DNA from 3 places in the Clostridium sp. LIBA-8841 genome. Region 1 is predicted to be linked to each of the others. Evidence: riboswitches for the same ligand, from Rfam matches in the RefSeq annotation. Region 1 holds a riboswitch; each other region holds the start of a gene.
What was found. A riboswitch is a leader RNA that binds a small molecule or an ion and turns the genes downstream of it on or off. The one in region 1 is predicted to bind cobalamin.
Positions count from the first base shown of each region.

Region 1 (10,180 bases):
CAAAGAAACGATTATGTAGCCAAACAGCTATACCAGCTATTAGGATTGCTCCTATCATACCAGTATCAAATGTTTTAATACCAGCTATGGTTGTTAATCCACTTACTCCACCAACCTCTTGTGAGAAGTCAACTCCGAAGAATCCACCCCATTGAGTTAGCATTGAATTAACAAAGTAGTTAAAAGTTAAATATGTAACTAAAGCTTCCATACATGCTCTTGCTTGAGCCTTTTTAGCTAATGCTATTGGTAAACCAACAACGAATAGTAATGGAAGTTGTCTAAATACTGTCCATCCACCTTCTTCAATAAGTGTCCAAATTTGATACCATAAAGTACCTTGGTTTGCAATTGGTCCTACTATGTCCGGATTTTTGAATAGAATACATAGTCCTACTGTTATACCTGCAAAAGCAAATAGTAAAACTGGTGTAAACATTGCAGCTCCAAAACGTTGAATTTTTTGCATCATCCTTTACCACCTCATTTTATAAATCCTATTATTACCCTTAACTTAAATATTCTAAGAAACCCATAATACTTAAGTTATATTTATAAGTCCAAGTACAGTTCATAATTTATTTATTGAAATGAACTTTTCTTGTACGATTTGTTAATTAAATAATAGCAATCAATGATAACATTTACAATAATATTCACTCACTCTGTTCCTAGTTTCATCATCATGTAACTTTTTCCCAAAAGCCGTGAAATTTCACAGCTATATTATATTGACGAAACTAGCTCTTATCTATAGATTATTACTATATGGTGTAATTTTAAAAGGTAAGGAGAAAATTTTATGATAGGTTCATTAGCTGCAATTTTAACAACAGCATCCTTTATTCCTCAAGCAATAAAGGTAATAAAAACTAAAGATACCTCAGGTATATCTCTTATAATGTATTCAATGTTCACAATAGGTGTTTTTCTTTGGATTATACATGGCTTTATAATAAATGATTTAGCTGTTATATTAGCTAATTCTTGTACTTTTATATTTGCCGTAATAATATTATTCTTTAAGATTAAATATAAAGATGGTGTTACTAAAGAAAATATAGTCAATTAATTTACTGTAATAAGTTTAAAATAGCATTTTTAATATAATATTTAACTTACCCAGTTTTTTAATTAATTCTTTAACCACTTAAAACGCGCTCAGAATACATTAATATTTATACCAATTTAAATATTAATATAAAAGGTTTGTATAAAGTATGATTATTTTGAAATCTTACTTTAATACAAACCTTTTTAAGTTAATTTCCCATATTTAATTTTGCTCTAATCTTTAAATAATTTAAATTTCCAAGAGTTTATTGTCTTTCTAGCCTGTCCGATAGTTAATGATAATTCGTCAAATACAAAGCCATCTTTTTCTTTCAATATCTCCATGAGATGTCCGATACGCGGTAATCTTAAATTTACTTTTCTTATAGTATCTTTTTGATCAAACACTTCCTTAGGACTTCCCTTTAATATCACTTTTCCCTCTTTCATTACAAAGACATTATCACAGTATAATGGAACAATATCTATATCATGAGTTGCTATTATTATGGTTATGCCAAGTTCCTTTTGCATTTCAATTAATAACTTCATTATCTCTGAAACACCCATTGGATCCAAACCAGCTGTTGGTTCATCTAGTATTAAAACCTTAGGTTCCATAACTAGTACTCCTGCAATTGCTACTCTTTTCTTTTGCCCAAAGCTTAAACAGTGAGTTGGTTTCTCCTTTAAATGCTCTATTCCTGTTCTTTTTAATGCCTTATTAACTCTTTCTCTTACCGCTTCAGTTGGAAGCTTCATATTAACAGCTCCGAAAGAAACATCCTGATACACACTAGCTGAAAAAAGCTGATTATCAGGGTCCTGAAAAACAATTCCTATAGATTCTCTAAGCTTCATGATTCCCTTCCTAGAATAATCAATAGGTTTATTCTCAAAAAGTATCCTTCCTGAAGAAGGCTTTAATATACCATTAAGATTTTGGAATAATGTTGATTTTCCTACACCATTTCCTCCTAATATAGCCGTTACTTCCCCTCTTTTTATATTCATATCTATACCCTTTAGAGCATGAGTTCCATCTGAATAATTATAATTAAGATCCTCTACTTTTAATATATAGTCTTCCATAAAATCCTCCTACTCTACTTTGTAAATATAGTTATTCCTATAAAAATCATATTAATAATTATAGCTAAAATATAAATATAGTTTCTTCTTTGAACTTCTTCTTCTAATACCTTAAGCTCTCCATTATATCCTCTAGATTCTAATGCAGTATATAAATCATTAGCTCTCTTAAATGAGCGTATAAACAGTGTTGATGCAAGAGCTCCTAAAGATTTATATGATGTCCTTATGTCTCTATACCCTAACCTAGATTTTTGAGATATAAACATCATTTCTGAAGTTTCTAAGATTATAAATATAAACCTATATACTAAGCTTATTAATTCTATTAAAAAGCTTGGTATTTTAAGCTTTGATAATACTGATATCACATCTATCATTGGTGTAGTTAAAGATATAAAATATAAGCAACTTAAAGATCCCATTACTTTTAGGAACATATTAACACCTTGAAAAATCCCCTCTTTAGAAACTCCGATCCATCCATTAAAGAACCTAAAGGATATTAAAAGATTTTCCTTATTCATAGAATAATTTATAACTATTGTTAGAATGCTAATTATTAAAAAAGCTATTGGTATCATCATTAACTTAATAAAAACATTTATTTTGGTCTTTCCTAATTTAGTTATTAAAAAAGTCATAAGACCTATTACAAGCATAGAAACAATAAAATTATTTGCCCATAAGCAAACACATAAAGTAATTAGAGCAAAAAATATCTTTTCTGCAGGATTGATATTTTTTAGTTTTGATGAATAAGCATATTTATCAATATTTATCATTTACTTCTTCATTCACTTTCTTTTTCCCCTTTAGATATCCTAGTCCAAACCCAATTACTCCTGCACCTATAGCTGCTTGAAGAGCAAATAATAGACTTTCTATCTCTCCACTTGCAGGTTCAAATATTGGTGAGAACCAAGGCTCGTAATTTTCATCTATTTGTGTTATTGCTTCTTCTGCTTGATCATCAGATCCACCGAACTCACCATTCTTAGCCACAAAGAAAGGTATGATTGTAATAAATACAACTAATAAAATTAATATCACATTAGTTAATGCTCTCTTATTTTTCATTATTTTACCTCCTCTGAAAGAATGTTAAGTTCCATTAAATCATCTTTTGCATAATTTTCTATAGTATTAAATATTATAACTGTTAATATTCCCTCACTTATAGCTAAAGGAATTTGAGTAATAGCAAATATACCCATGAATTTCATAACCGATGCCATAATTCCACCAACTTCTGCTGGGAAAGCTAGTCCTAATTGAATTGAAGTTACCATGTATGTTGCTAAGTCACCAAGGGCAGCTGCCAAAAATACTCCTAACCATGTTGGTCCATTAAGTTTTTTTACTAATTTATAAAGTCCATATGATACTAAAGGTCCAACAACAGCCATTGAAAAAGTATTAGCTCCAAGAGTTGTAAGTCCCCCATGTGCTAAAAGTAAAGCTTGGAATAAAAGAACAATAAGTCCTAAGACTGATGCTGCTGTAGGTCCGAATAATATTGCCGCAAGACCAACCCCCGTAGGGTGTGAACAACTACCAGTAACTGATGGAAGTTTCAAAGCTGAAAGAACAAAGGCATAAGCTCCTGCCATAGCTAATAGTATTTTTAATCTTGGATTATTCCCTACTTTTTTCTTAATAGAAAATACACCTAAAACCACAAAAGGTATTGTTATAACACCCCATGCTATACACCATTTGGGTTGCAAAAATCCCTCCATAATATGCATAGCTGAAACACTTTTTGGTATTAATAAGAACATTAACAAAAATCCTATAAATACTTGATTCTTTTTTGACATAATAATTCTACTCCTTAAATTATATTTTTATTTTGTATATCCACTTCATAAAATAGATTTTCTTTATTTCTTAGGTCTTAAAGTCTCTTTTAAATCTGTTAGTCTTTCCTATTTTCCCTCTGAGATTGTCCAAATTAAAATCAAATGCATTTTGCTTAAATTTAGGTTGACTCTAAGCTAACTTTAATCCTAAAAATAAAAACCTCTAGACATTGAGTCAAGAGGTTATAAAAATTCTAAAAAAATATAACTTACCAAAGCACAACACCTCCTATTTCCCGTAGGATCTGATGTTTTAAAAACAGGCAGGTCTTCTGGCTCAAGTATCAGCACCTTTTGTAACCTTCCCAAAATCTTATGTTTCAGTGGCTTACAATACAAAAAGCTCCTCTATTACAGCGGCGGGACCGCGTGGGATTCAAACCCAACTTCCCTTTTAATAAATAAATTTACTTAAATAACTATTTAACCTATTTTTAAATATTTAATTTTACATTCTATTAACATTATATATTATCTAGAATTGATTTACAATTAAACTATATTTAATAAATCATTATTAAAGCTAAACAATAAGCTTTTTAACTTAATATAAAAAGGATATAAAAATAAAAAGGGACTATCTTTGACGATACATTACTCTAATCTCAATATTAATCTTTTTAATGATTAATATTACAAAATTAGTTTAATATATCTTCATAGTCCCTTAAACTTAAAAATTTAATTTTATTCTAATAAATTACCTTAATTTAATATTCTATGATTTATGAAGCTTATTTCATATTCATCAACGACTCCATCTTTGTTTAAATCAAAAGAAGCATTCTCACTTCCATAGTTTTTAGAAACTATTGCTAAGTCACCTATGTCAATCTTTCCATTACTATTGAAGTCTCCTGTACTTTCCTCAATTATTAAAGAGTTGAATCTTTCTATTGCATTATTTAAAGCTTCTTTAGCTGAATTGATTTCTTCTTGAGTGACTTCTTCATTATTGAATATCTCTTCAGCCTTATTTATTTCACTTACTAAAGTATCTTTAGCCCCTTTATGATATTCACCAACTTCAAAACCTTCTACAGCCTCTTCTACTAAAGCTTTACCTTGGTTAATTAAAGCTTCTAAATCTGCTTTATCAACTTCTGGAGTCTCTTTAACTAAAGCTTTTATTGAAGCATCTAAATCAGATACTATTTGATTTATTTGCTCTTGAGTATAATCTGCTCTATTTTCATTAGCTTCATTAGCAAGGGCTAGTTTTTCACTGAATACAGCCCAAGACTCTGCTGTATACTCATCTTCTACTAAAGAATTTCCTAAAGCTAATACTTCATCAAAGGCTTCAAAATCAGTTGCTCTAAGAACTAACCCTTCTTCTGCCTTATTTAAATTATCTAAAGCCTTATCTATTTTCTTTTGAGAAGAATTAGAATTATCTAAAATAACTTTTGCATTGTCTAAAGCTTCTTTTAAGGCTTCATAACTGCTTAAAGTATATTCATCTCCACTTAAATCAATAAGCTCATCATACTTCACTTTTAATGCATCATTAACTGGGAATTCAAACTCTTGATTTAAAGTTATTATTTCATAAATATTTGGTGCCACATCTGTCCACTCAATCTTTATTTCATAAATGTTACTATAATCACGATTTATAAATTCATTTAAGCTATTACCTAATGTGCCTAATTGAACCCACTCATCAGTTACAGATTCGCTTCCATCACCAACTCTAGCCATAACCTTAGCATTTGAAATTGAGCTTCCATCTTGAACTATAGTAACCTTTCTAACATCAGTTTTTTCTGATAGACGATAAGTTATGCTACCTTCAGTTATCTCTCCATTATTAGTATTAGGTTTATATGAGCTAGTTAAATCTCCATCTCTTAAATTATTTGGAGTAAATCCTCTTTCTTCAATTGGATTTGAAACATAAGTTGGGTCATTTACTGTAGGAATATACTCCCCATTATTTATCATAAGCTCGTTTATAACAGTCCAACGATGTTTGTATGGAGCAGTAAATAATATTCTTACATATCTAGCTTTTTGATTTAAATTAGATCCTTCAACATATGCACTATCTATTGGAATAATTCCACCAGATTGATTTCCATGCTTATAACCATTTTCTAATGGTTTAGCATATATGTCATCTACACCATTTTCTATTCCATCCCCAATAGTAATAGCATCTGTCCAAGTTTCACCGTCTAAAGATAATTGAATTTTACCATCTCTTACGTGGTCAACTTCAGTATCTAATACAACATATTTTAAATTGTCTACTTGGATTTCTTGTCCTAAATCATAAACTATAGTATCGCCAAATTTAGGAGCTCCATTAAACTTAACGCTAGTTTTCAAGTCTCCATCTACAGCTTTTTTAGCTCCAGTATCACCAACATAAGCCTCAACTAATGATGGCTCATAAACCTCAGTTGAATTAACCTCAAATTTAGTTAAATTAAAGCTAGCAGTTTCATTTCCTGTATTTATTAATCTTACATATCTTCCATCCTCTAAAGTGTTAGTATCTGTTATCTCTGTCCATTCAACACCATTCATAGAGCTTTGAAGTTTTAAGCCTGTATCATTTGAAACCTCAAGGTTAATATTACTTAAATCCTTAATACGATCTAATTTAACACCAATATATTCCCCTGAATTTAAGCTTATATTATCTACTGGCATTAACTTAGTTACATCTTCCTTAGCTAAAGATAATAAATCTAGCTCTGTATTGGTATAAACATTCTCTCTGTTTCCTGTACTTTCTAATTCTTCACTCTTTATTCCGAACTCTGAGAAAGTAAGCCACTTATTGATGTTTTCCATATTAGTAAGTCTTACATATCTAGCTGAAATAGGAGCTTCAAAGGATTCTTCTATGACATCCTTACCAGCTGGAGCACCAGTCTTATTATACTCCTTAATAGTTGTCCAATTTTCATTGTCTAGTGAATATTCAAGTTTAAACTTATTCCACTTATCGGCACTTCCTCCACCATTTTTTCCTATTACGAATCTGATTCCATCAAGCTTAAGTTCTTTTCCTAAATCTAGACCTATAAACTCTCCTGCTAAAGATGTATCTCCATTAGCTGTTTTATACCAAACACCAGTATTATCATCACCATCTAAAAGACTTGATTCATTTCCCTCATAGACTTTCCAAGATTCACTTCTTATGAGACTTGGATTAAACTCTACACCTGAGTCTGAATCTTCTTTTTTATTTACGTTAATATCTCTAATACCTAACCAAGTATTACTTCTTGCCTCTGTAGCTATTAAACGAACTCCTCTAACTTTTAAGTCTAGGTTTTCTACCTTTACAGCTTTAGGCATTGTATATTCAACACCCTCTTCTAAATCAATCCACTCTTTTCCATCAATAGTGTATTGAATTTTAGCTTTTTGCATTGTATCATTTGGGTTTGAATTAGCTCCCATTAAGAACTCAACATTATTTAAAGTTATAGGATTACTATACTTAACCCCTACATAAGTTCCAACATCTACTCTGTTCGGATTCTTATATACTATTTCTGTACTAGCATTATTATCAAAAATATTATCTGGATTTCCTGCTGGTGCATCCTGTCTATTACTTATATAAGTTGCTATTATCTTATTTGGATCAACAATTGAGCCTATAACAGCTGATAGGTTCTGTCCCATATGCTTTATAAATGGAACAATATGTTGAACTCCAACCTCTGCATATTCAGTATGGTCTACATAATGGAACCCATATGTTTTTGATTTTTCAAAGGCAGTCTGAGCTTCTGAATAATTAACCCAAGCAGCCTCATCATCACCATCTTCTACTGCAATTGCTGATTTTAAATATCCAATAGCTGCATCCATAGTATCTTCCCAACAATTTAACCAATGTATTATTTGATCTCTTGTTCTCTCATTACCCGGATTATTCTTATAGTAATCTGCAGCCTTTTGAAGGTTTGTAAACTCTTCTATTAAATCTAATGCCTCTTCTTTAATACTTAATCCACTATCATATTTTTCTTTGAATGCCTCTAGTTTAGGTGCTAACTCAACAGACTCTTGTAGTGGCTTAACTCTTCCATCCATATTTTGATTTATCATGTGCTTACTAATTTCTCTTAAAGCCAGTGAAGAGTTTGTCTCCTCAGCAGTTCCATGGTCCATATACTTAAATGAATCATGCCAATTTTGATCTGCCTCATCTTTATTGTCCCATATATTCCAAGCATAATCTGCTACTGCAAATAAAGCTGATTTATTAGCCTCTGCCTGTTGCATTGGATTTAAAACTATACCATCAATCTTACTTGGGTCAACGCCTGGGTGTAAGAATGTATCATTTCCTCCCATTATTAAGTGTTGCTTTGAGTTATCTGAACAAGGCCAGTTAATCCAGAAGAAAGGTGCTCTTCCAGGGTTCCCCTCTGTAGCTATGTTATTCATGAAGTTATTTGCAAAGTTCTCATCTACTTCTCCCCAAATTTTACCTCCAGTCATAACAATACTTACATTATCTTCAGCCTTATTTAATTCCTTTAATTGAGTTGAACTTCCATTACCATAATAATCTGAAGGACAGAACATTAAATCAGTTTTTAAATCTGGATAATCAGCCTGTTGCTCTTCTAACCATCTTGTTAAATCCGTAAGAAGTTTAACATACATACTAGCTCCTTGAGCTGGTGCTGCAGCATCATCAGCCAATATAGCAAATTGTCTAACATCGTTTTCTAAAAGCTGAGTAAATTTTTCCTTTATTACTCCTAAGTCAGTTTGATAGTTTTCCTCTGTATCAAATCTAACTGGATTACTCATAAATGGGTGTAAAGCATATACATATCTATTTTTAGTTTCATTACCAACCTGAGCTAACTTTTTAATTTCTGATAACTTTTCTTCTGGATATAATTCTCTCCATTTACTGTTATGATAAGGATCATCTTTAGGAGCAAACACATATTGGTTTAACTTATAATCTCCTCCAAACTTCATAAGCTCTGCTCTATCCTCATTTGACCAAGGGTTTCCATAATAACCTTCTATAAAACCTCTATGAGCAACTTCTGCATAGTCATCTGCTCTGAAATTTTGAATCATTTTATCGTCTTCTATTTGATTAAATACGTGTTTTAAAGTAGTAACTCCATAGAAAGCACTGTCTGGATCTTCCCCAATTACACTAATTACTCCATCATCAACACTTACTATATGTGAATCCATTTTCTCATCAAAAAAGCTTTCTTCATGAGGCACATTCTCGTTAAAATAATTATCAACAAATCCTCCAGATTCATTAATACCTACTAATAAGTTTGTCTTTCCTGGTACTATTTCACCTGAAATAGTAGCTTCTAAATTGCTAGATTCTAAAACCTCATTAACACGATTTTTAGTGTAAATATCAATTCCTTCATCATATACGATATTTACTTCATCACTTAATTGAAATTCTCCCCCACTATAATTAATTTCTTGCGGCTTTGGATAAATTTCATAAAAATTTTTGCTTGTACCATCCGTTGCAAAAACTACTAAGTTAGATGGTAAAACACTAATTGTCATAGCAGCTAAAGCTGTAGATGCAACAATTTTTCGAATGCTTTTCTTCATAAATCTTCCCCCTTATACTTATTACAAATTAATCATTTTGTTTCATAATTTCCCATTTTATACTCATATTGTAATTGATTTCACTAAAAGAGTACATGTATTTTATTTACTTCTTATGTCTATTACTGATTTATTTACAAAAAAATAGGGCTGTATCAAAACTCAATAATACAACCCAATTTAAATTAAGTTTGTTTTCACTTAATTTAAAATATAAATCTATTTATTTTTCTTACTTAAAGCTTTATTTATTTTCTCTATCTTTTTTTTTTCAATAAAATAAAAGATACTCCAAATGGCAATAAATATAACTATACTCATTATCACTGTACCTAAGTTTATTGAAAACCATCCAGCATAAGAACCAACAAATAAATATACTACTATTCCTATAATAAAATGTATTGATATTTTCCCAAGCATACTAAGATTATCTAAAACATAAATTGCAGATAATCCAACTGGAACTCCTCCTGCTAGGCATGAAGCTAAAAATTGTTTAAATAGAATATCGAAATCAACACTAATAGTTCCTATATGCTTTAAAATTATGAGAAATATGATTTGGTTTACTAAAACTC
Region 1 is NZ_CM173488.1:275,626-285,805, reverse strand. Features, by position in the region: gene AC2A4K_RS01265 (alpha-glucoside-specific PTS transporter subunit IIBC) at 1-472, opposite strand, end outside; gene AC2A4K_RS01260 (SemiSWEET transporter) at 803-1,072, shown strand; gene AC2A4K_RS01255 (ATP-binding cassette domain-containing protein) at 1,288-2,145, opposite strand; gene cbiQ (cobalt ECF transporter T component CbiQ) at 2,160-2,930, opposite strand; gene AC2A4K_RS01245 (energy-coupling factor ABC transporter substrate-binding protein) at 2,917-3,225, opposite strand; gene AC2A4K_RS01240 (energy-coupling factor ABC transporter permease) at 3,225-3,968, opposite strand; cobalamin riboswitch at 4,256-4,457, opposite strand; gene nagH (hyaluronoglucosaminidase) at 4,716-9,599, opposite strand; gene AC2A4K_RS01230 (DUF3021 family protein) at 9,819-10,180, opposite strand, start outside.

Region 2 (10,180 bases), 1.9 Mb from region 1:
AAAGAGATCCTTTATCTTTATTGTACCCATAGAAGTTAAAATATACTTATCTCTTATGGCTCTTGAAATAGTTGATTCGTGCATCTCTAATTGCTCCGCTATTTCCTTAAGAGTCATAGGTTTTAAATATTTATCTCCCTTTTCAAAATACTCTTTTTGCTTTTCTAGTATTTTTTCAAGAACTTTATATAAAGTACTTTTTCTTTGCTCTATACTTTTAATAAGAAACATGGCCTTACTCATTTTTTCCTTTACATACTCTGTAGCCTCTTTATCATTACTACTATCTTTTAATATAGAAGTATATAAAGGGTTAACTGAAAGCATAGGTAAGACTCCATCATTCATTATTATGAAAAATTCTCCATCTATCTTTCTAATTTCAGCATCAGGAATTATGAAACTTACTTCATCCCCAGTATAAAATCCCCTTGAAGGTTTTGGCTCTAAAGTTTTTATTAAATCTCCATAGTCTTGTGCTTTTTTAGGAGTTATGCCTAAATCCTTAGCAATAACTTGATATTTGTTATCTGCTAAATCATCTAAATGATTCTCTATTATACTTTTTACTATTTTGTCATACTCCCCTTTTCTTTCTAATTGTATCTTTAGACATTCTTTTAAGTCCCTTGCTCCTATACCTGCTGGCTCTAAATTATGGAGAACTATTAAAGCTCTATTGAATGTTACTTCTGAACAATGTAATTCATTCATTAATTCTTCTTTTTTTATATCTAAATATCCTTTATGATCTAAACATTCAACCATATAGCTGCATACACTTCTCATATATTCATCTATTGGCAGCTCTAATATTTGAGACTCTAGATAGTCCATTAAAGATTCTGGTTTACTTATAAATGTAAAAGGAGAAATTCCTTCTTGATCATACTCACCATAACTTTGAGAACCATAGTTATCTGACTCTAAATATTTCACTAATTCTTTATAATCTAATCTATCCTGTTCATTAACTATTTCATTATTATCTTCATATTGAGCTTCTAAAACAGGATTTTCTGAAAATTCTTTCTCTATATATTCTCTTAAATCATATGTTGACATTTGCAAAAGTTTTATTGAAAGTTGCATTTGCTGTGTCATGATAAGCTTTTGCTCTTGGGTTAAATTTAAATTAAAATCCATTAACATATATATCACCTAAAACTATTTAATTTTAAATCATAACTTTTCTCTATTAACCTTTCTTATTTAATTATCCATCAAATAAAGACATTTTTCAACATTATAACATCTTTAATACTTTTTAATATATTAATATTATATTAAAAAGTACTTATGTTAATTCTAAAATAACCACAATAGAGAAAATTCTCTATTGTGGTTAAGATTAAATAATTTCACCAATTTTAATGATTGGTACACTTATTTTATTTTTAAATTCTTCTAAAGAGTCTTTTTTACATATAAATAAAATAGCTGTTGCTGGTCCTGCAGATTTTCTTAAATAAGTTCCATTATATGATAGATTTATTTTTATATTATTACTACCTTCAAGTTCCTTTGCTTCATGTATAATACCTTTTGAACCAATAGGTATTATATCCTTAACAGACTCACTTTCTACTAAGAGCTTTAACTCCTTAAAACCAGCAATTTCCCCTATATTATTATTTATATCATCTAAAACTTCTTCCCCCACTTTGGGAATTCCTAATAAGAAGACCTCATCTTCACTTTCAAAACTAATCTCAGTGCTTATCTTTTTTTCTCCTATTATTGTTAATCCTAAAAAAGTTTGAAGAGTTTTAAAATTATCCTCAGTACTTCCTGTTATACATTCTTCTAATTTAAAGTTATTTTCAAAAAAGCCTTCAGAATTATATTCTTTTATTGCTCTATTAATTCCTTTTATTATACTCTCTCCACCACACTTCATAGTCATTCCTAAATTATTTACTATTACTAGTGGATTAGCTTTAAATGCTATAAGCTCAAAAAGACAAACTCTAGCTGAAAAATATCCTACAATCTCATTACTAGCATTAACAAAGTCATCTTCTCTCTCTCCAATGCCACAACAACTATCACAAGCTATTACCATTTCCTCTTTATGGGATTCTTTTTTAATTATAGTTAAATCTCTAAATTTATATATTTGCATTTTTAAGTCCCTTAGCTACTAAAAATGCTATTACTATATTAACTAAGCTTGCTAAAGTAAGTGGTAATCCCATAAGTTTTAAGAAGTCTATTGGATTCATTCCTCCTAATACAAAATACATAAAAGCTCCTGTTATTAAAGTAAAAATGATTCCATTTAAAAGAGTTCCTATTATTCCTGCTAAAATTACTTTACCCATATTAAATATTTTTGATGTTATATAAACAACTAGAAACATCTCTAACGCTATTAAAATATGTACTGGTAATGTAAATGGAAATCCTGTTCTTAAAGCAACAAATAAATGTGCTAAAAGACCTATAACACCTCCAACTACTGGAGAAATTAAAATACCACCAACAAAGGCTGGCATAGAATCTAATGCTATACTAGCAAAAATCGGGAAATTGGCTAATATAACACTTAAAGCTATTAACATCGCTGCAAAACATAGATTTTTTACATTTAAATTCTTTTTTTCCTTAGTAAAATTCATAATTATTTTACCCTCCTATTAATATTTATTTTTTCTCTCTAAACATAAGCAACTCTTAACTTAACATGTACACCTTTAATATTAAATCAATTTCTATACCCAATAAGATTTTTAATAAAAATATAATTTCAAATTTTTCACAAATATACTTTAATCTAGATTTAACTTCTTATGTGTAAATTAAATTTAAAATTTGACTAACTATTAGAGCTAAATAGACTAAGTTGTTTAGAAACTTTTATACATCTTTTCCAAAACAACTTATTTAGGAAAGCTTGTACATAAATTCTTTTCTCGTAAATAATTATTTTTATAATTAAAAATAAAAAACTGGTGCGGTTAACCTTCCCCACCAGTTAAAAATAATTTACATACTTTATTAAAACTTATATACTGTTTCCCACCGAAACAATAAGCAATTTATACTAGGTAGGTCTCCTGGCTAATAAATCATCCTCCAACAATCCTTTCCATAACTTAAGTTACAGTGGTTTCTTGCTTTCGTCCTTATCAACAGTAGCGGGGGCTGCAGTTTTTAACTTTCCCTATTAAGTTAGATAACACCTAATATACTTATTTTATTTTCATCTTATGATTGCATATTTATTTACTCTTTGTCAACATTATTTTTAACATTAATTTTACTTAACATTAAAATTTTCCACTTCATCTAATGTTTTTGGAACATTAATTTCTCCATTTATTATGCCCTCTCTATATTTCTCTACTTTATCTAAAACTTCTTTAGGTACTAGTCTACTTGTAGATTGGGCCACATCTATACCATTATCCTTAAGCCCAACTTCCATTACATTCTTTGGTCCTGTTTTAAAATCACCATTTATAACTTCCTTTGCAGTCTTATAAACCGCATCATCTAATTTTTTTATCATAGATGAGAGAATATTATCGGCATAGTCTGGGAAAACTGTGGCAGCATCAACATCAACACCAATAGCGTAATTTCCAGTTTCTTTAGCTGCCTGATAAATACCTACACCAGCTTCTCCAGCTACATTGAATATTATATCTGCTCCTTGATTATACATTTCCTTAGCTATTTTATTTGCCTGCTCTTTATTTATAAAACCACCAACATATTGAATTAAGTTTCCTTCTTTTATATTCTTATAAGCTTCCTCATTAGAAACCTTTAATCCAGAGAGATATCCAGCTAGAAAGTTATCTATAAGCTCGTTTTTAACTCCGCCTATAAATCCTACTTTATTAGTTTTACTCATGTTCCCAGCTATTATACCCATTAAAAAGGCACCTTGTTCATTCCTAAAATTTATAGATTTTACATTTGGAAGCTCTGACACTGTATCAATAATAGCAAAATTTTTATCTGGATAATCCTTAGCTACATTATTTAAACTCTCTAAAAACTTAAATGTTGAAGCAAAAGTCAAATCATTATTTTGAGCAGCCTCTCTAAGCCTCTTTTCATAATCTTCTGGAGAATTAGTATCAAAAATCTCTATTTTTGCACCATATTCCTTTTTTATTCTATTTAATCCTTCTATAGCTAAATTAGCAAAATGATTTTCTTCATTAGCAAAATCATCCTTAACTAAAGCGAAATTATAAACTTTTTTTTCTATAAAATCAATTTTTCTTAATGCTGATGAATTTTTCGAACCGCATCCTAACATAGAAGTTAAACTTAATATAAGACCTAAAGATGTAATAATCCTCTTAAAACGCATTTCTAATACTCCTCCTTTTTGATATCAAAATTATTATTTCTTTAATTAGGAGAATTTATGTAAATTAAAATAAAAAAAGAAACTCCTTTTTAGGAGCTTCTTTCTAATATTCCTCTACATAGAATAATGCACAAACCTTAGGACCTGAATGTATAGCCACTGAACATCCTAAAGGAAGTTTTATATATTCTATATCGTTACTTTCTAAATATTCCTTTATAGGCAAATAAATATCCTCATTTTCAAGTTCAACTAATATTATTGGCTCCCCTTGTTTTTTAGGAATTGAACTAAACTGTTCAATCATAGACTTAGTCATCTTCTTAGTTCCTCTTATTTTTCCTTGAACATTCATCTCACCATCTAATACATTAAGCATAAGCTTTATTCCTAAAGCATTAACAAATAACGCTTTTCCTTTTGAAAGTCTTCCACCTCTTACTAAGTTATCTAAACTTTCAAAAGCTATAGTACTTTTAATATGATTCCTATATTCTAAAATTTCTTTTTCTAAATCTTCTAAAGTTATTCCTTCTTCTATAAGTCTAGCTGCTTTTAATATAATAAGTCCAAGCCCAACAGTAACATTTCTTGAATCTATTACAACTATATCATCACTTTCTAATTCAGCTTTAGCTAAACATGCTGATTGATAAGTACCACTCATATTTGATGATATGTGTATTGATATAACTTTGTATCCATCCTCTAAGTAGCTTTTATATTTCTCTATAAATCTTGTTGGAACTATTTGAGCTGTAGTTGGAAGAGCATCTTCTCTCTCTATTCTCTCCATCATAGCATCTACTTTTATTTCAACACCATCTAAATAGCTCTCTTCACCAAAATTTATTAGCATAGGCATTACATCTATGTCATATTTCTCTATAATCTCCTTAGATAAGTCACAGGTACTATCTGTTATAATCTTTATTTTCTCCAAAATATATTTCCCCCTTATTTCATGCTTGGAAATCCAATTTGTCTTAGAGCTTCATAAGCTATAATTGCTACTGTATTTGATAAATTCAAACTTCTAGTAGTTGTATTTATCATTGGAACCTTTATTCCATGATGAGCATTATGAACTTCTTCTGGAACTCCTGCTGATTCTCTTCCAAACATTATGAAAGCACCTTCTTCGTACTTTACTTCATCATAATGATCATCAGCATGAGTTGTTGATAAGTAAATTTTCTTATCCCCATACTTTTTCATAAAGTCTTCATAGCTTTCATGGATTTCAAGATCTAATTGACTCCAATAATCTAATCCAGCTCTTTTTAAATGTTTATCATCTATAACAAAGCCCATAGGTTTTATTATGTGAAGCTTTGAATTTGTCAAAACACATGTTCTTGCTATGTTACCAGTGTTTTGTGGTATTTCTGGTTGATATAATACTATATTAAGATTCACCTTTGTCCCTCCAAATAAATGTAAAAATTTATAAATTTTTATGTTAAGTCACAAGTATATGATATTATCTAATGAAATAAAATGCAAGTTAATCCTTTTTTAACACAAATTCATATATGACTTTTGCAACCCCATTTTTATCATTACTTTCAGTTACATAATCTGCTTTTTTCTTTAAAGAATCTATTGAATTTCCCATAGCTACACCTAAACCTGCATAGCTAATCATAGATAAGTCATTCTCATTATCTCCTATGCAAATTATCTCATCTTGCTTTATGTTATATTCATCTGCTAAAACTTTTACAGCTTTCCCCTTAGAAACTCCTTTATTGTTTACTTCTAAAGCATATCTTCCTGACTGAGTAATTTCAAAACTTCCATTTTTAATAAGTTCTTCTCTTATTTTTTTTAGTTTACCTGTATTCAATTCAATTATTATGCATTTGCCAATACTATCATTTTTAAAAATTTCATTCCACTTACTTTTGTCATTAACATAAACATTTTCTACTCTATGCTTATGTGGTATTTTTTTATTTAAAATTAAATCGCAAAGATATTTTCTTATTTTTGATGGCCAATAAACCTTATCTCTTGAATGAAAACTAGGAACACCTTTATAAACTTTGCAAAGTCTCATAATTTCTTTACACTGTTCTCCACTTAAAACATCTTTAGAAATTAAAGCATCTTTATCTTCATCAATTACCCATGCACCATTATTAGCAATTACTGCACAGTTAACTCCTAAGAATTCTGAAAAATAAACAGCATTCTTAGCATTTCTGCCAGTGCATATTATTATATGAACTCCTTTTTCATAAGCCTTTTTTAAAGCAATTTTATTTTCCTCACTTATTCTTTTTTTTGAATTTAATAATGTTCCATCCATATCTATACATATCATTTTATAACTCATAAATTCTCCTCCTAAATTAAAAGGAGAGATTAAAAACTTAACCTCTCCCTTTTAAGCATATTAATATTTTACTAAATAATAAGATTATATATGATTTATACTAATCTTAATTAAAGCAAAGATTCTCCTAATCATGTCTAATTTAATTAAGAATGATTAGCAGCTTGTCCTGTAGCTCCTGGATTTTCCGGTGTTGCAGGAGTTTGAGGTGTTGTTTGTGCTGGTGGTGCCGCTGGTTGTTCGGCTTTCTTAGTTCCAACCTTTATTATTTCATCCTTTTGCTTATAAACATCATGACCTATTAATTTCTTATCTATCTCTTTTCCATTTTGATATGTTACTAAATATCCTGTTGATTTATACCCTGTAACTGGGTTTTGTTCTACAACTCTTTGTCCTGCTGGCAAGTTAGGATCTTCTATTGTTTTAACTGATGGTTTTAAAGTTTCATTTACAACAGTTTGTAGTTCATATGTTTTTCCATCCATAGCTTGAACATTTCCATATATATTGAAAGTAACATGCTTATTACTTGTGTATCCTTGAATGTATATTGGGAAATCATAAGGATTTTTAAATTGATAATCTAAAGACCCCCAAGCAACTGTAGCATCCTCACTTGGACCTGAATAAGTTGTAGTCATACTATGATTATGTCTTTCAGTTGGCATTATTCCTGCTTTTAACACAGCTCTATATAAAGTGGTAGAAACTTGACAAATTCCTCCACCTGTAACCATTACAACCTTGTTACCTACATAAGCGGCTCCATCTCTATATCCTTTATCTGTAGTTCTTTCTCCTAAAGTATTGTTGTAGCTAAAAGTTTCACCTGGCATAAGTACTGTTCCATTAACTGTTTTAGCTGCAATTTCAACATTAGCACTTCTATTAGCATCAGAGCTTGTATAACTTGATGTAAAACTTCCCATAACTCCATCTATCTTTGAAAGCATTTCCTTAGTTATTTTAGGCTTTGTAATCTCCACAGGTACTTCAACCACTGTATTAGCTTCTGGATTAGCATTTACAGCATCTTTTACTAATGCAACCATTTTATCCTTTTCTATAGCTCGTCCATCTTGTCCTTCTGTTACACTTACATTGCTACCATTTATGCTTATAGTGGCATCCTTAGCTTTTTGATTAACCATTTCAGTTAATTTATTTTCATACTCATTTAATTTAGCTTCATTGTATTTAAAGTCTAAATTAAATTCTTTTTTATCTTTTCCATTTATTAAATCATTTTTACCAAAAAGATTTAAATCTTTTCCATACATCATAGCTTCGTTAACTGTTTCGTCTATATTGTATTCTGGTGATAAATCAGAATACTTTATTTCTATACTTTGGTCAGCAGCCTTTACTGTTATGGTTTTATTTTGAATCGGCTCTTTTATCTCTTTATTTAAAGCCTCTATAGCCTCTTCTTTAGTCATTCCTGATAAATTGACATTTTCAACATATACATTTGGATATATCTTATTGTCCCATTTTTCAGTTTTCTTTTGAATACTTACTATATATGCAAAAATAGAACCTATTATAATTGCTAATATAACAACCACTGATATTATTATCTTTTTCTTACTCTTATGTAAGCTTTTACTTGTTTTTTTATTTTCTTCGTTCACAGTTATTCTCCTCTCTACAATCTTCCTAAAAAAACTATAAGCTAAATTTCACAAAAAATTATTACAATATAATAACATTTCTTATTATAACAAAATTTTCATAACTTTTGGAAAAAAATTAAATAGAGCTAAAATTTTTAACTCTATTTAATACTAACAAAAATACTTTTAACCTAAAAAATATTCTTCACTATCTATAATATATTCAGTTCTTTCTTTTGAAAAATCTCCAGTAATATCAAATGCTTCTATGGATACTTTTATTGGCTTTCCTTTTGGTAGATAAAACTTACTCTTATCTACAACAAACTTAGTAGCTTTTCTAGGTAAAGTTCCTGCATAGTTGTCATTGATAAATACATTGTATCCATTTAAATCGTCTTCTTTATTAGCATTCCAAAAAATATTTATCTTTCCAGCATCCTCATATGCCGTTAAACCAGTAACATTAGCTGGTGGCATTAGCCTAGCTATACTATTAGGTCCCCAGTTTAAATCTACTGGACTTCCAATCCCATCTAGTTTACCCTCATCTGTAAATTGCCATATAGTCCACCTTGTCCATCCACCAATATTTGGAGGAAATGGTGGATTAGTAGGAACTCTTGTATACATAGCTAACCATAAAGGCATATCACTTAAAGGATATCCTCTTCCTGGAACCTCAAAATTATCATATAACTCTATAAAGAATAATCCTGTATATAACATTAATCTTCTTCTAGTTTTTTCCTCAAACCTATCTCTAAACCTATCTATCCAATTCACAAGTTGTGTTGTTGTTAGTGATCTATCTGTAGGTGCCTCTACATCAACTACAGGAAACAGATCACCATAGTCTCCTTGTCCAAAGCCTTGTTGAAGAACATCAATAAATTCATCTGCCTGCGTTACTGCTGTCTGTAAATCACTAGATGGTTTTGCATAATGATATGCACCACATGGAATACCATATCTTCTGCATTCTCTTGCAAACTCTAAAAACTTTCTATCAATTCTTAACTGACCCGTTCCAGAACCTGAAGATCTTAAGTAAATAAAATCTGAATTTTTAGCTAATGTTTGAAAATTAACATTCTGAGTAAACTCATTTATATCTGGCCCAAATGTACTTAGTGGATTTTTATCTTGCATTAATACTCTCCCCGTAAATTAATACTTACTATATAAAATATAAATTTACAGAGGAAGTTGTTACTAAATAAATTACTCTCTATTAACTTTTAAAGATTTTTCTATTATTGTATCTAAAAGTTTTTCAAAACTCATATTTATTCCAGCTGCACTCTTAGGGAATAAACTGTTTTTTGTCATTCCTGGTAGTGTATTTACTTCTAATATATAAGGAATATTATCTTTTACAAGCATATCAACTCTAGCATACACATCACATTTTAATAACTTGTAAGTTTCTAAAGCCATATGTTCAACTTCTTTGTGAATATCTTCATTTAACTTAACAATAAACTCATCTGCTCCACCATCTTCATATTTTGATGCTATATCAAAGAATTTTCCTTTTGGTTTTATAGCTAATACTGGTAACATTTTACCATCTATTATAGGACAAGTTATTTCATCACCTTTTATGTATTCTTCAATCATTACTTCTGTATCATATTTTAAAGCTTCTAATACAGCCTCTTCAACACCTTCTTTAGATTCAACTAAAGTTGTTGCAACTGATGATCCACCGTTGTTAGGTTTTATGAATACTGGATAACCTAATTCTTCTATATTTTCATAATCTATTTCATCTATTGATGATACCATTAACCATTTTGCTGTTCTAACATTTCCAAAAGCTAAAATTCTTTTTGTCATATCCTTGTCCATACATATAGCACTACTTAAAGGACCACAACCTGAAAA
Region 2 is NZ_CM173488.1:2,253,813-2,263,992, forward strand. Features, by position in the region: gene rpoN (RNA polymerase factor sigma-54) at 1-1,152, opposite strand, end outside; gene AC2A4K_RS09750 (hypothetical protein) at 1,352-2,125, opposite strand; gene AC2A4K_RS09755 (ECF transporter S component) at 2,112-2,621, opposite strand; cobalamin riboswitch at 3,033-3,204, opposite strand; gene AC2A4K_RS09760 (BMP family lipoprotein) at 3,263-4,330, opposite strand; gene AC2A4K_RS09765 (DegV family protein) at 4,434-5,273, opposite strand; gene AC2A4K_RS09770 (tRNA (cytidine(34)-2'-O)-methyltransferase) at 5,288-5,749, opposite strand; gene AC2A4K_RS09775 (Cof-type HAD-IIB family hydrolase) at 5,838-6,671, opposite strand; gene AC2A4K_RS09780 (VanW family protein) at 6,818-8,308, opposite strand; gene AC2A4K_RS09785 (glycoside hydrolase family 25 protein) at 8,477-9,442, opposite strand; gene AC2A4K_RS09790 (D-alanine--D-alanine ligase) at 9,515-10,180, opposite strand, start outside.
Region 2: another riboswitch for cobalamin. It lies ahead of AC2A4K_RS09755 (ECF transporter S component); the one in region 1 lies ahead of AC2A4K_RS01240 (energy-coupling factor ABC transporter permease).

Region 3 (10,180 bases), 1.8 Mb from region 1:
CCTCCTTAAACGCTTTAACAATAAAAATTGGATTATTGCTAATCATCATGTATGTATTTTCTCTATTTTTACTTATGTTTACTAAAGAAATCTCTGTTTTATATTCTAATTTTTTTAAGATTTCTATAGCATTATATGCATTATTTAAAGTTATGAAGTTTAAAACTAAAACTCCCTGTTCTTTAAGAATTTCATTTGATATATTTATAATTTTTTCAAGTCCCCCACCAGAGCCTCCTATAAATATAGAATCAAATTTTGAAATTTTTTCTTTCTTAATTTGGTTTGAAAGTGATTCCATATGTTCTATAGCATCACCCTCTAATAAAGTAACATTATTACAGTTAAACTTTTTTAAATTCTCTTTAGTTACCCTTATAGCCTCTTCATCTCTTTCTATAGAAAATACTTTTCCATTTTCTATAAATTTAGAGGCCTGAATAGTAATACTACCAGTTCCACTTCCTATATCTAAAAAATTAGAATTTGTATTTAACTCTAATTTACTAATAGTAAGGATTCTAATATCCTCTTTTGTCATAGGACATTTTCCTCTTATAAACTCTGAATCTTTTATAAACTTCATATATCCTCCAAAGGAAAATTTATCTTTCAATTATTATTACAGATAAATCTCCATAATCCTTTTCGCAAATTTCTCTTGGATTTCCAATTGTTATATTTTCATTTTCATAAGAAAGATTTTCTCCAACATATATCGTACATTCTATAGAATTTTCTATTAACATTTTACTTAGTTCATTTGGAGTATTCTTTTTATCAGTTAACCATATAGAAAGTTTGTTTTTTTTGACAACTTCTATAAAATTTTCTTCTCTTCCATGCATACTTCCTACAAATGCATTATTCCAAGATTTATTTACTTTGCATGTTAAATACTGAAAAGAACTTATTCCTGGAATAATAGAAATCTCTCCATAATAATTTTTTTCTATGTAATTTGTAATACCATAAAAGGTAGGGTCTCCTGATGCAACAATTGAAATATCATTCTCTTCATTTTCATTTAAAAAAGCTATTAATTCACTTAAAGTTTTGACCTTTTTAAACTTTTCATCTCTTAAATTATTTAAAAACTTTAAGCTTGAAATTGCTCTTTCAAAACCTACTATATAATCACTTTTTTCTAGTTCCTTAATAACCTTAGGAATTATATAGTCTTTATGGCCTGGTCCTAACCCTAGTATCTTAACCAATAGCCTTCATTCCCTTCTAATTTAAGTTTAATCAAACAAGTTTGAATTTTTAGATTCATATAATAATTTCATTTCCTTTGATCCATAATACATAAGAATATTAAAATTTGCCTCACCGTAAGAGTAAATATCTAATCTCTTTAATACTTTTTCTCCAATTCTCTCATATAACATTGGGAAATCATCTCCAAGAAGTCTTACAGCACCTTCACTTGTCTTTTCTTCTAAAACCTTTTTAACTAGTTCTAAGTCATATCCCATTAAAGTTAACTCTAAAGCTATAACTTCTAATCTTACGTCTGAAACTCTACTATGTGTATTAAAACAGCCAAATGCAATTTTACTTAGTTTTCCTATATGACCTATTATGGTTAAATCCTTTATTCCTTGAGCTAAGGCACACTCTATGGAAAATCCTACATAGTTAGATATGATAACTATATTATCCTTTTTATATCCTCTTTCCCTTAGAAACCTTTCTCCCATATTACCAAAGACAAATACAAGTTCATTATTAGACACTGCTTTTTGCCTTATTTCAATTCTAATAGATTCCTTTAAAGCATCTTCAGACATTGGATACACAATTCCTGTTGTGCCTAGTATTGATATTCCATCAACTATACCCAATCTAGGGTTAAAGGTTTTCTTAGCAATCTCCCTTCCTCTTGGAACGAAAATTGTTATTTTTACTCCTTTATTTTCAGGTAATACACTTAATACTTCCTTCTTAATCATTTCCCTAGGTACTGGATTTATAGCTGGCTGTCCTTTTTCTACAAAGAGCCCATCCTTAGTAACTCTTCCAACACCTTCTCCTCCACAAAGCTCAAATCCTTCTGAAATTTCCTCTGCCTTTGCAAATATAGCTATTCCTGAGGTAGCATCTATGTCATCTCCACCATCTTTTATTATGGAACATGAAACGGAGTTTTTTTCTACTTGTATATCTTGTATTTCTAAACTAAGCTTTATGTTTTTAGGAGTATCTATCTCTATAACTCCTATATCCTTTTTATGAAAAAGCATATATGTGGCCGCCTTAGCTGCCGCCGCTGCACAAGATCCTGTGGTATACCCACATCTAAGTTTTTTTCCACCGCTTTCTACATACATTTCAAACATTTAATATACCTTCTTTTATTACATTTCTCTTTTATAATTCATATAAAGCAATGCATTTATTATGGCTGCTGCTACTGTACTACCACCTTTTCTTCCCTTAACTCTTATATAAGGAATACCTAGTTCATCTAAATCCTCTTTACTCTCACTAGCACCTACGAACCCAACTGGAACAGCTACTATAAGTTTTGGTTTTGCCTTTCCTTCCTTAATAAGTTCTCTAAGTTTAAACAAAGCTGTTGGAGCATTTCCAAAAACAAATATATCTACATTTTCCTTTGCCGCAAGTTCAACACCTGCCATTGAACGAGTTATCTGTTTTTCTTTTGCTAATTTAAACACCTCATCTAAACCAACATAGCATTCAACTGATGAATTTAATTCCTTTAAAGCTCTTTTATTCATACCTGATAAGGCCATTGTTGTATCAGTATATATTTTAGCTCCAGATTTTAAAGCAGAAACTCCAGCTTCTATAGCTCCTTCACTTATTTCAATTAAATCCTCATACTCAAAGTCTGCTGTAGTATGTATAACTCTTTTTACTATTTCTAACTCCTCTTCTGAAAAGTTATGATTTTTCATTTCAGAACCTATTATTTCAAAGCTTCTTTTTTCTATGCCCATAGGACTTTTCATATAATCCATTTATCTCTTCACCTTTCTATGTCTTTTTTTAGTTTCTCCTAAACCTTTATATGTACCATCTATAACATCTTTAACACGTTCTATGTAAAGTTTTCTAAACTCTTCTCTTTCCCCTAATCCTTTTAAAATAACATCAGTTTTAATTCCTTCACTTTCAAGTCTACTCTTCCATGAATCCTCATCTTCTGAAGCCATATCATTTTTAGCATGGTCTCCTGCTACAACCATTAAAGGAATAATAGTCACATTATCTAAATTTTTCTTTTTAACTCTTTTTAAAACATCTGAAAAATTAGGATATCCCTCTACAGTTCCAACAAAAATATCTTCATAGTCTCTATCTAAAACTGATTGAAGACATCCATAAACAGCATTGGAAGGATGTGCGCTTCCATGACCAACTAATATACACGGTCTATTCTCTTCTATTACTTCTTTCATACTATCAACAAAGGCAGAATAGTCATTTGGTCCATCACCAAAACCTTCATAATAAAATATTGGTCTACCAGTTTCTATCTTTTTAAAATGATTTTCATAATTCTTCACCATATGCTTTATATAGTCAAATTCTTCACCTGGCATAATATGAAGTGGTTGCACCACAACTTCTTCATATCCTTCTTCCTCTAACTTTTTTAAAGCATCTTCTGGAAACAGTATATTCATATCATATTTTTCTTTAAGCTTTCTTACTATCATATGTGATGTAAAACTTCTAAAAACATCATACTCTTCAAAACTTTCTTTTATTGAATCTTCTATTTTTTTTATAGAATTATTTAAGGCATCTAAATGACTTGTTCCAAAACTTACAACTAATATAGCTTTTTTCATGTTTCACCTCTAAAAAATTAAAATAAAAAGCATCTGTGTTACAAAGAACCAGATGCTTTAATAAAAAGTAATTATTTTCCAATATAAATATAGGAATCAATAAATACTACATCTTCCCTCCGAAGCTTAGTTCATAATTTTTAGGCAGGTATCCTGACTTAAGGCTTATCCTCATTTCTCCCTTCCCAATTTAAAAAAATCAGTGAGCAATTAGAAACTTGTATCCTATTACAGTAGCGGGGGCTGTAGTGGATTTTAACCACTTTCCCTTTTAATTAGTAAAATTAAACCTAAAAATATAAAATATTATTTTTTTCTTAATTATAATATATAATTTTAATTATTTCAACATAAGACAAATTTCTTATTTTTTCAGATTTATAGTATAATTAAATTGTTAATTTTTTCTTAACATATTTAAATGGGATAAAGGTTAAATTTGTGTTACATTTGACTTTTATGTTATAATTCAGTAATACAGGATGAAATACACTTAAGTTGTGGACAGTTTAACTAAAAGGAGTGTACTTTATGCAAAAAAGAATTTTATCAGCATTAATAGCAATAACTATAAGTATTTCAACGACTCAAGTAGTTTTTGCTGATACAATAAGTGATAAGAAATCAAATATACAAGAAAATAAAGTAAAATATGAACAATTAGATAATGAGGTTATGTCTCTTAATTCTCAAGTATCAAAACTTAACAATGAAATTGAAGAATTAAATGCTAAATTAGCAGATAATCAAACTAAGATGAAAGATACTGAGGAAAACTTAAAAGAAACGGAAAGTAAAGTAAGTACTTTAAAAACCGAAATAGATCAAAAGCAATCTGTTTTAGGTAAAAGAATGCGTGCTATGTATAAAAGCAAAGATTCAATGAACCCACTAGTTTTTCTTATTAAATCTGAAAACTTATCAGATTTAATAACAAGAATAGATGCTTTGGCAAGGGTTACAGCCTTAGATAAAAATCTTATAAATGATCTAGATTCTCAAAAAGATTCTCTTGATCAGGATATAAAAAAATTAGAAAGAGATAAGGCTGAATTAAAAGAATTAAAAAGTTCAACTGAGGAATCTCTTAAAACCCTAGATAGTAAAAAAGTTGAAGAACAAAAGAAAATTGATGAATTAAACAATCAAAAAGAAGCTGTTTTAGGAATAATTAAAGAAAATGAAATGTCTTTAATTTCTCATTCTGTTTCTGTTATAAATTCATCTTCATCAGTCAATGAGCTTGAAAATGCAATAAGCACATTGAATCAATTAATCCCACAACTTAACATCGATTCAGTAAGGGATACAGCTAATAATTCTGTACAAGCTGCCAAAAACAAAATTGAATCCATAAAAGCTGAAGAAGCAGCTAAAAGTATTAGTAACAACTCTCCAGCTAATTCAAATAATAATAATAACAACAATAATACTTCTAACCAACCTAGTGATGGTAACTATAAGAAAACACTTTCCGTTGAAGCTACCGCATATACTGGAGGAACATTAACTGCCATGGGACTTAAACCAGTAAGAGATCCAGGTGGAATAAGTACAATAGCAGTAGACCCTAATGTAATTCCATTAGGTTCAAAAGTGTACATCCCTGGATATGGCTATGCCATAGCATCAGATACAGGAGGAGTTATTAAAGGAAACATAATAGACCTTTATATGAACTCTAATGATGAATGTAAATCTTGGGGAAGACGTCAAGTTACATTACACATAGTTGCCTATCCTGGTGAATGGTAAAATAAAAAAGATAAGACATTTTTGCCTTATCTTTTTTTTAATCTTCCACCAAAATCATTAAAAATTTTCAATAATAAAAAAATTGCTGTAAAGGCTACTATAGCCGTAATAATTGCAATAAAAAAGTTTAATATATCCTTAAAACTTAATCCAACCCCTGTTAGAAAATTTTTAAATTTTATACTTATCTTAAAAAATCCCCACAAAATTAAACTTCCTATAATTCCTACTGAAGCTGCAGTCAATCCAATTTTCGATTTTTTAAATAAACATACTACTCCTATTAAAGCAAATGTTATTATTATGAAAATAAACTTCCAATCTAAAATCTCCAAAGTTTTCATTCTCCTAAACATACTTTCCTTATTATTTTACTTAACAGAAGTAGTAATTATTACTTTATCGATTTAAGCGTTTTAATATTTTTCATTAACTTTATTAACTAACCTAAAGGCATAGTCTTTTAAAAAAATATGTTTTTATTTAATACGAATATTATTATCAATAATATAAACCCAATTACAATTATTGTACTTACTCGTCTTCTCAACACATAATTATTCATTTATTTTCTCTCTTACGCTAAAATTAGCTAAAATAAAAGGAGTATAAAAACTCCCTTTATTTACTACGATTAAATTCTAAATAACAATTAAATTTAGACTTCTATTACCTCTAATTTGAAAATACAGGTACATCAAATGTAAAGTTATTATTTAAATATAAATCTTCATAACTATTCATAATATCAGCTATCTCTGATGCATACCATGTAGTTGTTGCATATTGATGCCATATATTAGATATATTTTGATTATATCTCATTTTATAAAGTGTATTTTGTTCATAGGTTGGACTATGAACATAATTTGCAGAAACAAATGCTGCTGCTCCTTTTATAGCACTTTCAATACTTGTCCAACCTCTATTGTAAGCATAGGTTGTTCCTAATATTAATGCTCTATTAGGAAATGCTGAAGAATTATCCTTAGCTCCTATTCCAAATAAATTATAAACTGTAACAGGTTTAGATAATGGTATCATATGATATCCTACTAATTGACCATAGCTATTATATATAGGCTTACTTTCATCTGCAATTTGAGTAATAGTTACTCCTCTTGCAAGTTTACTTGTTCCATTACCTGTTTCATGTAAACATTGAGCAACTAAATATATAGGATCTATATTATACGATCTAGCAGCATCAACAAAAGCTTGTCCTTGACCAGTTAAAACGCCTTTATTGTTTAACCTGCTACTTAATCCATTTACATTAACAGCCCTAAACCTATCAATTCTTAAGAATTGTAATTTATTAGTAGCCTTCGCTGGGTTTATATATCTCTCAAACTCTGAATATGAATAATTTACTGGGTTACTTCTTTGTTGCATTCTAATATATTCGTCAAGAGATACCCCATATGGTGTTTTTATAGCATCTCCTAAATCTAATTCTGGATTAACATTTGAATTTCCATCAAAAATATTTATATAGCTCTTAGATGCATATGCTTCCTGACCTTTATAATTTATTTTGTAGAACCCATTTTCTTCACCTAAAATTTCAACACTTTCACCACTACTTAAAATTCCAAGAATTTGAGATGATGTATTTGCTTCTTTTCTTACATTTAATCCATTAGAAGCTGTTACAATTCCTGTTTTATTAGTTTCTTCTGGTTTACTTGGTTGTTCTGGTGTTGTATTATTACCTTCATCCTTAACATCTTTAATATATTCTTTAGCTACATAGCCATAGGAACCCTTAAATTCTATTTTGTAGAATGAGCCTTCTTCTCCTACTATTGTTACCTTAGAATTTCCACTTAAGCTTCCTATTACCTTACTACTTGTGCTAGCTCCTTCTCTTACATTTAAAGAACTACTTACATTTACTATTCCTGTCTTTTTGGTATTTTCTGGTTTTTCCGGTTCAGTTGGTTTTTCTGGTTCTGTTGTATTTCCTTCATCTTTAATATCCTTAATATATTCCTTAGCTACATAGCCATATGAACCTTTGTATTCTATCTTATAGAATGAACCTTCTTCTCCTACTATTGTTACCTTAGAATTTCCACTTAAACTTCCTATTACCTTACTACTTGTGCTAGCTCCTTCTCTTACATTTAGAGAGCTGCTTACATTTACTATTCCTGTCTTATTAGTAGTTTCCGGTTTTTCTGGTTCAGTTGGTTTTTCTGGCTCTGTTGTATTTCCTTCATTCTTAATATCCTTAATATATTCCTTAGCTACATAGCCATATGAACCTTTGTATTCTATCTTATAGAATGAACCTTCTTCTCCTACTATTGTTACCTTAGAATTTCCACTTAAACTTCCTATTACCTTACTACTTGTACTAGCTCCTTCTCTTACATTTAGAGCACTACTTACATTTACTATTCCTGTCTTTTTAGTATTTTCCGGTTTATTTGGTGTCTCTGGTTCACTTGGTTTTTCTGGCTCTGTTGTATTTCCTTCATCTTTAATATCCTTAATATATTCCTTAGCTACATAGCCATATGAACCTTTGTATTCTATTTTATAGAATGAACCTTCTTCTCCTACTATTGTTACCTTAGAATTTCCACTTAAACTTCCTATTACCTTACTACTTGTACTAGCTCCTTCTCTTACATTTAGAGCACTACTTACATTTACTATTCCTGTCTTTTTAGTATTTTCCGGTTTATTTGGTGTCTCTGGTTCACTTGGTTTTTCTGGCTCTGTTGTATTTCCTTCATCTTTAATATCCTTAATATATTCCTTAGCTACATAGCCATATGAACCTTTGTATTCTATTTTATAGAATGAACCTTCTTCTCCTACTATTGTTACCTTAGAATTTCCACTTAGACTTCCTATTACCTTACTACTTGTGCTAGCTCCTTCTCTTACATTTAGAGCACTACTTACATTTACTATTCCTGTCTTATTAGTAGTTTCCGGTTTTTCTGGTTCAGTTGGTTTTTCTGGCTCTGTTGTATTTCCTTCATCTTTAATATCCTTAATATATTCCTTAGCTACATAGCCATATGAACCTTTATATTCTATTTTATAGAATGAACCTTCTTCTCCTACGATTGTTACCTTAGAATTTCCACTTAGGCTTCCTATTACCTTACTACTTGTGCTAGCTCCATCTCTTACATTTAAAGCGCTGCTTACATTTACTATTCCTGTCTTATTAGTAGCTTCCGGTTTTTCTGGTTCAGTTGGTTTTTCTGGCTCTGTTGTATTTCCTTCATTCTTAATATCCTTAATATATTCCTTAGCTACATAGCCATATGAATCTTTGTATTCTATCTTATAGAATGAACCTTCTTCTCCTACTATTGTAACTTTTGTATTTCCACTTAAGCTTCCAATTACTTTACTACTTGTACTTGCACCGGCCCTTACATTTAAAGAGCTACTTACATTTACTATTCCAGTTTTACTATAAGCTCTAACAGCCATAAGTATTGGTTCAGCCTTAGGCTGAACTTTAACTTCTTCTTTCTTAGGTTCATCAGCCTTTTTTTCTACGACTTCTACAGCTTTATTTTCTTGAACCTTTTTATTTTTTACTTCTGCATCATTCTGTTCTTGAATTTTATTGTCACTTATATCCTTTGATATATATTTAGCATAAACATACCCATATGATCCATTAAATTCTATTTTATAAAATCCATTACTTTCAGTTATTATATTAACCTTTTCTCCACCCTTTAAACTTCCCATTATTCTACTATTGTTTGTAGCAGCTTGTCTAACATTTAAAGATGTATTTATATTAACTTTTCCAGTTCCTTCAACTGATTCTTTTTTGACTTCTTTAGCATCATTTTTTTCATATGAAATTAAACTTACGTATGAACTTGACACATATGCTCTTCTTCCATTGAAATCAATTTTATACCAACCATCAATTTCTTTATCTAAGACATTTACTTTGTCATTCTTATGTAATGTTCCAATCACTTGACCATTTTCATTTGGACTAGTTCTTACATTTAATTGGTTAGCAGAAATTAAACCAACATTTTTTTGATTTAATTCATCACCTAATATTCTTATGTCCTTAGCTTGTACATAACCAACATAGTCTTTATAAGAAACCTTACACCAATCATTTGATATTTTATCTATTATGTTAACTCTAGCACCACTAGGTATTGAAGTTATTATTTCATGAGAAGAATCTGTGCCTTTTCTTAACCCTAATGCTTCTGATGAAATAATTTCTCCAAGAACATTTCCTTTGGATTCATTAATATTTTTCACTTCATTTATTGGTTCCGCATGTACTTTTATATTAGATGCACAAACAAGTGTCCCTGTTCCAATTACAGTTCCTATTATAAGACAACTTAATCTATTTCTATTCATAATTAATCTCCTTTTTAAAAGAATTAATATTTTATAACAATTAGATTTACAAAATAATAATTATACAAATATTTCATTTAAATGAAAAATAATGCAAGTTTTAATAATTATTACATACTACTCATAATCTTTCCAATATTATTATACTTCTAAAAACAAAATTAGCCAATAATTATAAAACAAATCTTTTTTAAATTCTACCTTTTTTATTTACTAAATAC
Region 3 is NZ_CM173488.1:2,057,487-2,067,666, forward strand. Features, by position in the region: gene cbiT (precorrin-6Y C5,15-methyltransferase (decarboxylating) subunit CbiT) at 1-586, opposite strand, end outside; gene cbiE (precorrin-6y C5,15-methyltransferase (decarboxylating) subunit CbiE) at 606-1,217, opposite strand; gene cbiD (cobalt-precorrin-5B (C(1))-methyltransferase CbiD) at 1,245-2,342, opposite strand; gene AC2A4K_RS09070 (precorrin-8X methylmutase) at 2,361-2,990, opposite strand; gene AC2A4K_RS09075 (sirohydrochlorin cobaltochelatase) at 2,991-3,827, opposite strand; cobalamin riboswitch at 3,954-4,136, opposite strand; gene AC2A4K_RS09080 (3D domain-containing protein) at 4,359-5,582, shown strand; gene AC2A4K_RS09085 (hypothetical protein) at 5,609-5,917, opposite strand; gene AC2A4K_RS09090 (SH3 domain-containing protein) at 6,258-9,959, opposite strand.
Region 3: another riboswitch for cobalamin. It lies ahead of AC2A4K_RS09075 (sirohydrochlorin cobaltochelatase); the one in region 1 lies ahead of AC2A4K_RS01240 (energy-coupling factor ABC transporter permease).